4 regions of the Nonomuraea sp. NPDC049309 genome follow, and region 2 is predicted to be linked to each of the others. Evidence: riboswitches for the same ligand, from Rfam matches in the RefSeq annotation. Region 2 holds a riboswitch; each other region holds the start of a gene.
The links. A riboswitch is a leader RNA that binds a small molecule or an ion and turns the genes downstream of it on or off. The one in region 2 is predicted to bind thiamine pyrophosphate.
Positions count from the first base shown of each region.

Region 1 (3,198 bases), on a different contig from region 2:
CCTGCTCCAGGCGGCGGGCCAGCGCCGGGTCGTCCCCGATGTACGGCAGCACCACGAACCCCTCGGCCACCAGCCGCTCCGCCGCGTCGAACGTCTCGATCGGGTCGGGCAGCAGCGTGCGCTCGTCGGCGATGACCTCCAGCTTGACCCAGTTGGTGCCCAGGGCCTCCCTGGCCAGCCGGGCCGTCAGCACGGCGTCGCCCGCCGTGAAGCAGCCCGCCGTGTTCGGCAGCACCTTGATATTGCGCTTGTTCAGCACGTCCAGCACGGAACCGCGCGCCGACGGATCGAGCCGGCGCATCGCCACCGTGGTCAGCTCGGTGCCGGACGCGGCCAGCGCCTGGTCCAGCACCTCCAGCGAGGGCGCGCCGCCGGTGCCCATGATGAGCCGGGAGGAGAACTTCTCACCGGCGATGATCAGCTCATCCACCTTGCACCGCCGTCAGCACCTCCACGCGGTCACGGTCGCTGAGCGCCGTCGTCTCCCAGGCGCTGCGGGTGACCACCTCGTCGTTCACGGCCACGGCCACGCCGGTGGTGGCCGTCGTCAGCGTCCGTACGGCCTCCGCCACGGTGGTGCCGTCGGCCACCTCGCGCTCGGACCCGTTGATCGTGACAATCATGAAATTTCCTGAAACCTCCCTGGCGAGCACAGCGTCGCCAGCTCGCTCTCCTCGCCCATCAGGATGGCCGCCGTCAGCGGGGCCATCAGCACCCCGCCGCGGTGGTGCCCGGTCGCGTACGTCAGCCCCGGAGTCCTCGCCGGGCCGATGACCGGGAGATTGTCGGGGGTGCCCGGCCGCAGGCCCGCGACCACGTCGGCGACCTCCAGCTCGGTGACGCCGGGCACCAGCTCCCTGGCGTCGCGCAGCAGCTCGTACAGGCCGCCCGCGGTCACCGATGTGTCGAACCCCAGCTCCTCCTGCGTGGCCCCGACCACCAGCTCGCCGTCGCCCCGGGGAACGAGGTAGACCGGCGAGCCGTGAACGGTGCCGCGCACGCAGTGGGTGAGCAGCGGCTGCGGCGAGCGCAGGCGCATGATCTGGCCCTTGACCGGGCGCACCGGCACGTCGGCCAGCTCACCGCTCCACGCCCCGGCCGCCAGCACCACCCGGTCGGCCGCCAGCACGTCGCCGTCGGCCCACTCACCGGCCCGGCCGCTGCGATCGGCCCGCCCGGCGGCGTCACCGGCACCCGCGCCCGCGCGGCCGCCGGTCTCCGCGGGGTGCGGCGCGGCAGGCGGTCCACCGGCGTGGTGACCGCCGAGGCGCAGGCCGGTCGCCGGTGCCCCGGTGGGTGTCGCCAGGCGGACGCCCGTGACGGCGCCGTTCGTACGGACCAGCTCGCTGACGCGCGCCCGCACCAGGGGAACGCTGCGCCGCTCCAGAGCGGTGAGCAGCGCCGCCGTCACCCGCCGCGGGTTCACCCAGGCGTCGCCCGGCGCGAGCAGCCCGCCGCGCACCGAGGGGGCCAGCATCGGCTCCAGACGCCGGCACTCGCGCCCGGTCAGCCGCTCGACCGGCAGGTCCAGCTTCTCCATGAACGCGGCCAGCTCGTCCAGCATCGCCAGGTCGTCGGAGCCGAACGCGACGTCCAGCGTTCCCTCGGCCCGCAGATCCAGCCCGCCCGCGGAATCGCGCCCACCCGCATCGGGCCCGGCGCTCGCGAAGCCACGCCCGCCCGAGCCGGACGGGTCCTTCGGGGCGTGCGCGCCGAGGGGCGCGGAGGCGGCCGAACGGGGGCCGCGGGCCAAGGCGGCGGGGGAGACCTCGCCGGCGGGAAGGCCGGCGTCCTCGGCCAGCTCGGCCGCGAAGGCCGGCCAGCGGCTCAGCGCCGCCAGGCCCAGCCGCAGCAGCGGCGCCTCGGTGTAGGTGACCTCGCTCACCGGCGCCAGCATCCCGGCGGCCGCGTGGGAGGCCCCGGTGGCGGGCGCGGGATCGACCACGGTGACCGGCCGTCCCTCGCGTGCGAGCCGCCAGGCCACGGACAGCCCGACGACCCCGCCGCCCACGATCACGTCCATCATGCGCTCCCTTCGCCGGCATGATCCGGATCAGGTGTCTTGCGGTCGAAGGCCCGTCACAGCCTTCCTCTCAGCCCGGTCACGGCCGGACTCCCGCGCGTCTTACCGTCCACAGCCTACGACCTCGGTAGGGGACGCACGCACCGGCCCCTTAGGGTCCCCGTTATGGTCATGAACGTGAACCATGTCGTGGTGGTGGGAGCGGGTCTCGCGGGTGTGCGTACGGTGGAGGCCCTGCGCGGGCGCGGCTTCGGCGGCCGCATCACGCTGCTCGGCCAGGAGCGCCACCGCCCCTACGATCGCCCGCCGCTGTCGAAGGCGGTGCTGAAGGGCGAGGCCGACACCAGCTTCATCGACACCGACCTCGACGCCCTCCAGGTGGACTTCCGGCCTGGCGTCGCGGCCACGTCGCTGCGCGCGGGCGTCGTGGAGACCACCGAGGGTGAGCTCCCCTACGACGGCCTGGTCATCGCCACCGGCGCCGAGCCCATCAGGCTGCCCGGCGACGGCCCGCAGCACGTCCTGCGCACCCTCGACGACGCCCACGAGCTGCGCGTGATGCTCGTGCCCGGAGCGCGGGTCACGGTCATCGGCGCGGGCTGGATCGGCGCGGAGGTCGCCACCGCCGCCCGCCGCGCGGGCTGCGCGGTCACGGTCATCGAGGCGGCGCGGACGCCGCTCGCCGCCGCGATCGGCACGGAGCTCGGCGGGCGCACGATCCCCTGGTACGAAGGCATCGATCTGCGGCTCGGCACCATGGTCGAGTCGGTCGAAGAGGGCGGCGTACGCCTGGTGGGCGGCGAGTTCGTCGAATCCCACGTGGTCGTCACCGGCATCGGCGTGCGCCCGGCCGTCGAATGGCTCGCGAACGCCGACATCGACCTGCACAACGGCGTCGTCACCGACGAGCACCTGCGCACCTCGCTGCCCGGTGTGGTCGCGGTGGGCGACTGCGCCGCCTGGTGGTCGCGCCGCTGGGGCACCCGCATGCGGGTCGAGCACTGGGACACCGCGCTCAACGCCCCCGACGTCGCCGCCGCGACGCTGCTGGGGGAGGAGGCGGTCTACGACCCGGTGCCGTACTTCTGGTCGGAGCAGTTCGGCCACATGCTCCAGTACGCCGGGCACCACACCGGCGCCGACCGGCTCGTGTACCGGGGCGAGCCCGAAGGCAA
Region 1 is NZ_JBICSH010000001.1:2,089,992-2,093,189, reverse strand. It holds gene ACGFIM_RS09380 (thiazole synthase) at 1-430, opposite strand, end outside; gene thiS (sulfur carrier protein ThiS) at 423-623, opposite strand; gene ACGFIM_RS09370 (FAD-dependent oxidoreductase) at 620-2,026, opposite strand; TPP riboswitch at 2,014-2,130, opposite strand; gene ACGFIM_RS09365 (NAD(P)/FAD-dependent oxidoreductase) at 2,201-3,198, shown strand, end outside.
Region 1: linked by a shared signal. The riboswitch ahead of ACGFIM_RS09370 (FAD-dependent oxidoreductase) and the one ahead of ACGFIM_RS17675 (purine-cytosine permease family protein) in region 2 are both predicted to bind thiamine pyrophosphate.

Region 2 (3,198 bases):
TGGCCTCCAACCCGGTCTGCGTCATCGTGCCCTGCCACCGGGTGGTGCGCGAGGACGGCGAGCTCGGCGACTACCCGGGCGGCGCGGCCGCCAAGCAGCATCTGCTCAACGTCGAGCGGCGCGCGATCGCTGGATGAGCCCGATGAGCAGCGTGACCAGGGCGGCCACCAAGGCGCCGCCCAGCGCGCCGTTCATCCACGGCTCCCGTACGAAGCCGAGCGCGTCGCGCACGCCGGCCCACCAGCCGTCCCACGCGGCGAAGGTCGGCGTCGAGGTGGTCAGCCAGTACGCGGCGAAGCCCAGCGCCCACGGCACCAGCATCGACCAGCGCGAGGGTGCGTCCTCGGCGGTGTTCCAGCCCTCGCCGCGGCGCAGCACGAAGTAGTCGACCGCGAGCACCGCGAACATCGGCACGAACACGGCGCCGATCACGCCGAGGAACACGCCGTAGGAGTTCACGTCCGCGAACAGGGCGATCACGATCGTGACCACGCCGATGGCGGTCGACAGGATGCGCCGGTCCACCCGCGGCATGAGGTTCTGCAGCGACATCGTGGTGGAGTAGACGTTGGCGAACGACTGGTCGGTCTCGCGCAGCACGAGGATGCCGAAGAACAGCGCGCCGAGCGGCACCGCGACGAACGGGTTGAACACCGTCGTCTGGTCGGCGAGCACGCCGTCGGCGCCCGCCAGCGCCACCGCGTACACGCCCAGCCCCAGGCAGGCCACCTGGGCCAGCGTGTAGCCGCCGACCACGCCGGTGAACGCGGCCTTGCCCGAGCGCGAGTGCCGGGCGAAGTCGGCCGCCATCGGCACCCACGACACCGACAGCGCGATCACGTAGTCCACGGCGGCGGGGAAGGCCGTCCAGCTCCCGCCCTCGGGCGAGGGGGCCTCGCGCAGGAAGAACACCGTGAACCAGACCATCGCCACGATCACGCCGACCGTGACGTAGCGGCGCAGCAGCCGGATCGAGCCGAGCGGCCAGATGGTCAGCGCCGCCGTCAGCACGCCCGCCACGATCACCCACACCTGGTACGGCACCGCGGGGAAGATCGCGCCCGCGCCCTTGGCGATCACCCACAGCTCGAAGGCGCCCCAGCCGATCATCTGGATGATGTTCAGCACCGTGGGCACGTACGAGATCCGCGCGCCGAACAACCCGCGCAGCAGCACCATCGCGGGCTTGCCCGTGTGCGTGCCGGGGATGGCGGACAGGCCCACCATGGCGGTGCCGATGAGGCTGCCGACCACGGTGGCGATCAGCGCCGCGGCCAGCGTCAGCGGGGCGTCGCCCAGCGGGTCGAGCAGCAGCAGCGCTCCGGAGAAGCCGAGCAGGCTGACACCGAGGTTGGCCCAGAGCGCGCCCTGATCGAGCACGCCCAGGGTCTTGGGGGCCTCTCCGTCAAGAGTCAGAGGTACTTCTTCGACGCCGTGCGACATCGCACACTCCCTACGCCGGCATTACCCGGACAGGTTCAGGCGGTCGGCAGCGGATGGTTGTGCTGCCCTCTCAGCCCGGCGACCCCGAGCTCCCGCGACGATCTGTAGTTTGCGCCCCAATAATGCCTCAATGGCGTCTAAGTCGCCATAGTGGGGGACTTATGCCACAAAAGGCTCCTGGCCCGTTTCGCTGACCATCGGCCGCCGCGCCGCCTCCCACGACTGCATGCCGCCGCCGACGTTGACCGCATCGCGCCCGAGCTGGTTGAGCCAGGCCGCGACCTGCAGGGAACGGCCGCCCACCCGGCACACGACGTAGATCGTGCGGTCGTCGGGAACCTCGTCCACGCGCCCCTGGATCTGGGTCATCGGGATGTGAACGGCCTGCGGCGCGTGGCCCGCCAGCCATTCCTCCTGCTCGCGGACGTCGAGCAGGTAAGCGTCTGCGGGTACGGCACTGGCCTCGATCTCAGGAACGGTCATGACTCCATCATGGCCTGCGCGCGGCGGTGCACCGGCCGCCCGGCTACTTCAGCAGGCGGGACAGGCGGCGGTCGGCCAGCGGCTTGCCACCGGTCTGGCAGGTCGGGCAGTACTGCAGCGAGGAGTCGGCGAACGACACCTCCCTGATCGTGTCGCCGCACACGTCGCAGGGCTGCCCCGTACGGTTGTGCACCCGTAGCCCCGACTTCTTCTCCGCCTTGAGATCCTTGGCGGCCAGCCCGCGGGCCCGCTCGACCGCGTCGCGCAGCGTGGTCACGATGGCCTCGTGCAGGTCGGCGATCTGCGCGTCGGTCAGCGTCGCGGCGATCTTGAACGGCGACATCTTGGCCGCGTGCAACACCTCGTCGGAGTAGGCGTTGCCGATGCCGGCGATCACCTTCTGGTCGCGCAGCAGGCCCTTGATCTGGGTGCGCTTGCCGCCGACGATGCGCTTGAGCGCCTCGACCGTGAACGACTCGGCGAGCGGGTCGGGGCCGAGAGCGGCGATGCCCGGCACATCGTCCGGATTTTTTGTGACATAGACGGCAAGACGCTTCTGCGTCCCCGCCTCCGTCAGCTCGAACCCCGGCGCCAGGCCCTCCTCGTCGGGCGCCAGCCGCACGCGTACGGCCAGCGGCCCCTTGCCGGGCCGCACCGGCTTCGCGCCCGACAGGTCGTCGCGCCAGCGCAGCCACCCCGCCCGCGCCAGGTGGACGACCAGGTGCAGCCCGTCGCAGTCGAGATCGAGGAACTTGCCGTGCCTGGCCACGCCGGTCACCGTCAGCCCGTTGAGCGCGGTGACCGGCGGGTCGAACGTCTTGAGCGCCTGAACGGCCACCACGTCGACCCCGGCGATCGCGCGGCCCACGGCCCGCTCGCGCAGAAAGCCGGTGAGCGACTCGACCTCGGGAAGTTCGGGCATGCCCCCAGCGTACGTCCCGCTTGCACCCGGCCGGGGAACCCCAAATCACGCCGTTAGGGTCGAAGGCATGACCGTGACGATCGCCGAAGAACTTCTCCTCCTGGCGCTCAGCGAGCACCAGGGCAGGTTCCTCATCAGCACGGCCCAGCTCGACCTGGCGCTGGGCGGCGGCGTCCTGGCCGAGCTGGCGCTGGCCGGCCGCATCGCCAAGGTCGGCAGGCGGCTGGCGGTCGCCGCGCCCCAGCCGCTCGGCGACGCGGAGCTGGACGCCGCGCTATCGCTGATCGCGCGGGACAGGCCGCGCACCCCCGAGTGGTGGGTGCGCAAGCTGAAGTCGGACGACCTGCGCG
Region 2 is NZ_JBICSH010000002.1:800,165-803,362, forward strand. It holds gene ACGFIM_RS17670 (methylated-DNA--[protein]-cysteine S-methyltransferase) at 1-137, shown strand, start outside; gene ACGFIM_RS17675 (purine-cytosine permease family protein) at 106-1,443, opposite strand; TPP riboswitch at 1,433-1,549, opposite strand; gene ACGFIM_RS17680 (rhodanese-like domain-containing protein) at 1,603-1,926, opposite strand; gene ACGFIM_RS17685 (Fpg/Nei family DNA glycosylase) at 1,970-2,848, opposite strand; gene ACGFIM_RS17690 (GPP34 family phosphoprotein) at 2,916-3,198, shown strand, end outside.

Region 3 (3,198 bases), on a different contig from region 2:
TCAGCACGTCGACCGGATGCCCGTGCACCACCTCGGCGGTCACCTCCACGCCGGGATGCTCGGCGCGCAGCGGGACGAGCGCGCTCTGCAGGGCGAGCAGATGGCCCTGCTCGCTGTCGCTGTCGGCGGGTTCGAAGCCGCCCGGCTGGGGCCAGGCCCACGCCTGCACGACCCGCAGCCGCGCCCCGCGCAGCTCGGCCTCGGCGAAGGCGAACTCCAGGGCCTTGCCCGCGCGGGCGGACAGGTCGGTGCCCACGACGATCTCGCCGGGCGTGGCGGCGCGGTCGCGGACGAGGACGACGTTCGTCTCGGCGTGCGCGACGACCCCGTACGCGACGGAGCCCACGAGCAGCCCGCGCACGCCGCCGAGCCCGCGGCTCCCGACGACCAGCAGCTCGGCCTCGGCGGATGCTTCGACCAGCGCCGCGCGGGGATCGCCGGGGAGCAGGACGGTCTCCACCTGGACCTGGGGCCGCTCGCGCAGCGCGCGGTCCTTGGCGGAGGTCAGCACGGACTGCGCGCCCTCGCGCATCCACCGGGCGACCTCGGCGTAGCGGACGGGGGTGCCCTCCTCGCACACCCACGCGGGCACGACGTGGGCGACGGTCAGCGGCACCTGGCGCAGCGCGGCCTCGGTGGCGGCCCAGCCGGCCGCCTCGAGGCCGGGCCGGGAGCCGTCCACACCTACGATGATCACGCTCGGCTCCTCAGGACAGGACGTAGCACTCCACTTCGGCGCGCCGGAACGACAGTCCCTTGGCTTCGGAGTCGCGCACGCAGGCGCGCTCGGCGGCGCTGAGTTTGAGCGTGCCGCAGACGGTCACGCCGGCGTAGGTGCGGCAGTCGAGTGCGGGGTCGGTACGGCCGACGCGGTAGAGCTCTCTCACGTTCGCGCGGCACTTGGCCTTGCCGGTATTGGAGTAGCGGCACTGAGCCAGCAGGATGTCGTACTGCTCCTGGCTGACCTCGTGCTGTTGCATGCCGTCCCCGGCGGCGGCGGTGGCGCCGGATGCGGCCATCACGACGAGTAGTCCTGCGACAGCGGCGATTCTCATCATGTTTCCCCTGATGGGGTCCGTACCGCTGAGAAGACCCATCAAACCTTTTTCGGGCGGGTTTGGGACCTTGGCGGGCCCGGGTACGATCACCGCCGTCCGAACGCGGGAGCCCGGTGGAGACCGGGCTGAGAGGACGGCTGCGAGCCGCCGACCGCCAGAACCTGCTCCGGGTAATGCCGGCGAAGGGAGTTTGCGCGATGAGCGACGCGCGCTTTTCCAAGATCTACTGCGGTGAGCTCCGGGTCCCGATGCGCCAGGTGCGCCTGTCGAACGACAAGACGGTCACCCTGTACGACACCTCGGGCCCGTACACCGACCCCTCCTACGAGCCCGATCTGCGCCGGGGCCTGCCGCGCCGCCGGGCGGAGTGGATCGAGGAGCGGCGGGCGGCCGGGCATCCGGTCACCCAGGTCGCCTGCGCCCGCCGGGGCCTGGTGACCAAGGAGATGGAGTTCGTGGCGATACGCGAGGGCGTCTCGCCGGAGTTCGTCCGCGAGGAGGTGGCCGCGGGCCGGGCCATCATCCCCGCGAACGTCAACCACCCCGAATCCGAACCGATGATCATCGGGCGTAACTTCCTCGTGAAGATCAACGCCAACATCGGCAACTCCGCGGTCACCTCCTCCATCGAGGAGGAGGTGGAGAAGATGACCTGGGCCACCCGCTGGGGCGCCGACACGATCATGGACCTGTCCACCGGCGCGGACATCCACGAGACCCGCGAGTGGATCCTGCGCAACTCCCCGGTCCCCGTCGGCACCGTGCCGATCTACCAGGCGCTGGAGAAGGTGAAGGGCCGTCCCGAGGAGCTGTCGTGGGAGGTCTTCCGCGACACCCTGATCGAGCAGTGCGAGCAGGGCGTCGACTACGTGACCGTGCACGCGGGCGTGCGGCTCGCGCACGTGCCGCTCACCGTGGGCCGCAAGACCGGCATCGTCTCGCGCGGCGGCTCGATCATGGCCGCCTGGTGCCTGGCGCACCACCGCGAGAGCTTCCTGTACGAGAACTTCGCCGAGATGTGCGAGATCCTCGCCCGCTACGACGTGTCGTTCTCGCTGGGCGACGGCCTGCGGCCCGGCTCGATCGCCGACGCCAACGACGAGGCCCAGTTCGCCGAGCTGCGCACGCTGGGCGAACTCACCAAGATCGCGCGCGAGCACGATGTCCAGGTGATGATCGAGGGCCCGGGCCACGTGCCCATGCACAAGATCAAGGAGAACGTCGACCTCCAGCGCGAGCTCTGCGACGACGCGCCGTTCTACACGCTCGGCCCGCTCGTCACCGACATCGCCCCCGGCTACGACCACATCACCTCGGGCATCGGCGCCGCCATGATCGGCTGGTACGGCACGGCCATGCTCTGCTACGTCACCCCCAAGGAGCACCTCGGCCTGCCGGACAAGGACGACGTGAAGACCGGCGTCATCACGTACAAGATCGCCGCCCATGCCGCCGACCTGGCCAAGGGGCACCCGAAGGCGCAGGAGTGGGACGACGCGCTGTCGGACGCGCGCTTCGAGTTCCGCTGGGAGGACCAGTTCGACCTGTCGCTCGACCCCGACACGGCCCGCTCGTTCCACGACGAGACGCTGCCCGCCGCGCCCGCCAAGACCGCGCACTTCTGCTCGATGTGCGGGCCGAAGTTCTGCTCAATGCGGATCAGCCACGACATCAGGCAGGCCGGCTACGCGGAGAAGGCGGCCGAGTTCCGCCGCCTGGGCGGCACGGTCTACGTGAGCGACGCGGGCTAACCCGGCAAGGTCTCGCCGCCGATCGGAGCCAGCACCTCGCCCGTGTAGTACGAGGACAGCCGGTCGGAGGCGAAGAACACGTACGAGGGGGCGATCTCGTCCGGATGGGCGGGTCGCCCCATCGGCACCTGCTCGCCGAACGTCTCCACCTTCTCCTGCGGCATCGTGGCCGGGATGAGCGGCGTCCACACCGGTCCGGGAGCCACCGCGTTGACCCGGATGCCGCGCTCGACCAGGTTCTGGGCCATGGAGTAGGTGAACGCGTTGATCGCGCCCTTCGTGGCGGCGTAGTCGATGAGCGACTTGTTGCCGCGCAGGCCGTTGATCGACGAGGTGTTGATGACGGCCGCGCCCTCGCGCATGTGCGGGAGCGCCGCCCTCAGCACGCG
Region 3 is NZ_JBICSH010000003.1:599,994-603,191, forward strand. It holds gene ACGFIM_RS23365 (universal stress protein) at 1-697, opposite strand, end outside; gene ACGFIM_RS23370 (hypothetical protein) at 708-1,055, opposite strand; TPP riboswitch at 1,151-1,263, shown strand; gene thiC (phosphomethylpyrimidine synthase ThiC) at 1,256-2,809, shown strand; gene ACGFIM_RS23380 (SDR family oxidoreductase) at 2,806-3,198, opposite strand, start outside.
Region 3: linked by a shared signal. The riboswitch ahead of thiC (phosphomethylpyrimidine synthase ThiC) and the one ahead of ACGFIM_RS17675 (purine-cytosine permease family protein) in region 2 are both predicted to bind thiamine pyrophosphate.

Region 4 (3,198 bases), 640 kb from region 2:
CTAGGCAACGTAACAATGTGAAGGTTTGTTGTCTATGGTGTAAATGAGGCGAGGATTCCGTTACGGCGGCCGGTGCCGCCGTAACGGGCTCATCGCCATCCGCGAGGAGAAGGGGCCGATGGCGAGGTCGAGACAGCCGTCGAGCCGGGGCTCAGGGAGCCAGCCACTCGGCGGTGGGCCAGCCCTCGCGCCGCCACGCGCTGTCCCAGAACATCCACTCGTAGGCCGCCGCCCGCTCGTACGCCCGCGCCATCGCCTCGCGGGTCTCCGGGGACGCGGCGGCGGCCAGCCGGTCGGTGATCGCCTTGGCCTGCTCGACGGAGGCGGCGAACTCCGGGTCGGAGTAGGTGGAGATCCACTTCGCGTACGGGTGCGCCGGGTCGTCGCCGGCCTTGGCGAGCAGCGCCGTACCGACGTCCTGGTAGATCCAGAAGCACGGCAGCACCGCCGCCGCGATCACCGGATACGGCTCCGACAGCGCCGTGGCCTGCAGGAACGACGAGTACGCCAGGCACGTCGGCGAGGTCGCGATGCCCTTGGCGGCATCGCCCAGCTCGTCGATGTAGCCGGAGTGCAGCTCGCGCTCGGCGACCAGCGCGGTGTGCGCGCTCTGCGCCCAGAAGGCCGCGTCGGCGGAGTCGTCGGCGCGTACGGATGCGGCGGCCAGCGCCTTCGAGAACGCCTCCAGGTAGCGGGCGTCCTGCACCATGTAGAAGACGAAGGTGTCGCGGTCGAGCGAGCCGTCGCCGAGTGCCGTGACGAAGGGGTGCTCGTGGATGGCGCGCATCAGGTCGGACGTGCGCTGCCAGATGTCATCGCAGAACATCGCGTCTCTTTCGACAGGGGGCCTGCCCGGCGGGGGCCGTTACCAGATGTTGTGGAAGTGGTGCACGGGGCCGTGGCCGTGGCCGACGCCCAGCGAGTCGGCGGCGCGCAGCGCCTCCGTGAGGTAGTCCTTCGCGGCGCGTACGGCGCTCGGCCAGTCGTCGTGCCTGGGCCGCAGCGCGGCGATCGCCGAGGAGAGCGTGCAGCCGGTGCCGTGGGTGTTCGTGGTGTGCACGCGCGGGGCGGACAGCTCGATCGTGCCCTCGGGGGTGGCCAGCACGTCGACGCAGGTCTCGCCGTCGAGGTGGCCGCCCTTGAGCAGCACCTGGCGGGCGCCGAGCGCGCGCAGCCTGGCCGCCTGCTCGTGCATCTCGGCCAGGTCGCGCGCCTGCGGCTCCTCCAGCAGGTCGGCCGCCTCGGGCAGGTTGGGGGTGATGAGGTCGGCGCGCGGCAGCAGCGTGCGGCGCAGCTCGCTCACCGCGTCGGCGGGCAGCAGCCGATCGCCGCTCTTGGCGACCATGACGGGGTCGAGCACGACGTACGTGGGGCGGTAGGTGTCGAGCGCCGCCGCCACCGCCTTGATCAGGTCGGCGTCGCCCAGCATGCCGATCTTCACGGCGTCGGCGGGCACGTCGGTGAGCAGCGTGTCGAGCTGCTGGGTGACGAAGTCGGCGGGCACCTCGTGGATGCCGGTCACGCCCGTGGTCGTCTGCGCCACCAGCGCGGTGATGACCGTCATGCCGTACGCACCGAGCGCGGAGAAGGCCTTGAGGTCGGCTTGGATGCCGGCGCCGCCGCTCGGATCGGTGCCCGCGATGGTCAGAACTTTGGGTACGGCGTCAGCGGCCATGACGTCCCTTCGCTAGTGCGAACTAGATCAGGTTCGACGGGTGTGATCTCAGCCCGGCATTTCGGGCACCCCGCGTCAAACGCTCACTCTAACAGCCCGGGTCGTTGACCACACGTCCGCGCATCGGCATCGTGGGGCGGGTGGCCGCTGACGAGACGCGCGACGGCGTCTCCCTGACGAACCTCGACCAGCCGCTCTTCGACGGCGCCGGCGCCACCAAGCGCGACCTCGTCGACTACCTCGACGCCGTCTCCGGCCGCATCATCCCCGTCCTGCGCGGCCGCCCGCTCTCCGTCATGCGGGTCCGCCCTGGCCAGCAGCCGTTCATGCAGAAGAACCTGCCCAGATACGCCCCGGACTGGGTGCGTTCGGTGCGGGTGTGGGCGGGCTCCTCGCAGCGGCAGGTCACGTACGCGCTGTGCGACGACCGCAGGACGCTGCTGTAGTTCGCCAACCAGCGGGCCGTCGAATACCACCCGGCCCTGTACGCCGGCGAGCACCCCACGCACATGGTGCTCGACCTCGACCCGCCCGAGGACTCCTTCGCGCTGGCCGTGCGGGGCGCGCACCTCGTCAGGCAGGCGCTGGCCGACTCCGGGCTGGCCGGGGCGGTGAAGACCAGCGGGGCCAAGGGCGTCCACGTCTTCGTGCCCGTCCCGCCGGACACCGCGATGGACGACCTGGCCGCCGCCACCCGCGCGCTCGCCGCCCGCGCCGAGCGGCTCGACCCGGCGCTCGCCACCACCGCGTTCATCAGGGAGGACCGCGCGGGCAAGGTGTTCATCGACTCCACGCGGGTGGGCGGCGCCACCGTGGCCGCCGCCTACAGCCCGCGCATCCGCCCCGGCGTGCCCGTCTCGTACCCGGTGGCGTGGGACGACCTCGACGGCGTGCGCCCCGGCGACTTCACCATCCGCACCGCGATCGCACGGCTCGGCGGGGCCGACCCGTGGGCCGAGCACATGCCGCCGCCGCAGCCGCTGCCCACCGACCTCGTCGAGGAGGGGCACACGATCCCGGTGGCGCGGGTCCAGGCGATGCACGAGGGCAAGCGGCGGGCGCGGGAGCGGCGCGGGGAGTAGCGGTCAGCCGGTGCCGGCGCCCTCCCGGAGCGCGGCGGCCGCGGCCTCGGGATCCTGGGCGAAGAACCGGATCGAGGTGATCTCGGCGCGGCGGCCCAGCGGGCGCACCACGGTGACCGGCCGGGCCAGCTCGACCGTCACGTTCGTCTGCGAGGAGACCGCCACGGTCAGCCGCCCGCCCGCGACGGTGATCATGCCGCCCTGGTGGTACGCCCGCCCGGTCCGCACCACCGTCACCAGCTCGCGGGGCACCCGCAGATCGAGGTGGACGCCGTACCGGACGCGCAGCTCGTCCGCCGTGACGACGTGCGGCCTGGTCGCGCAGGCGGCGGTCAGCATGAGGACGTACAGCAGGCCGTACAGGTCGGCGATCAACACGCCGTGACGCAGCAGGTCCGGGACGTCGAGGGCGGCGAGCAGCAGGTCCACGACCACGGTCTC
Region 4 is NZ_JBICSH010000002.1:160,928-164,125, reverse strand. It holds gene tenA (thiaminase II) at 152-826, opposite strand; gene thiD (bifunctional hydroxymethylpyrimidine kinase/phosphomethylpyrimidine kinase) at 866-1,675, opposite strand; TPP riboswitch at 1,663-1,758, opposite strand; partial or broken gene ACGFIM_RS14520 (DNA polymerase domain-containing protein) at 1,807-2,757, shown strand; gene ACGFIM_RS14515 (hypothetical protein) at 2,761-3,198, opposite strand, start outside.
Region 4: linked by a shared signal. The riboswitch ahead of thiD (bifunctional hydroxymethylpyrimidine kinase/phosphomethylpyrimidine kinase) and the one ahead of ACGFIM_RS17675 (purine-cytosine permease family protein) in region 2 are both predicted to bind thiamine pyrophosphate.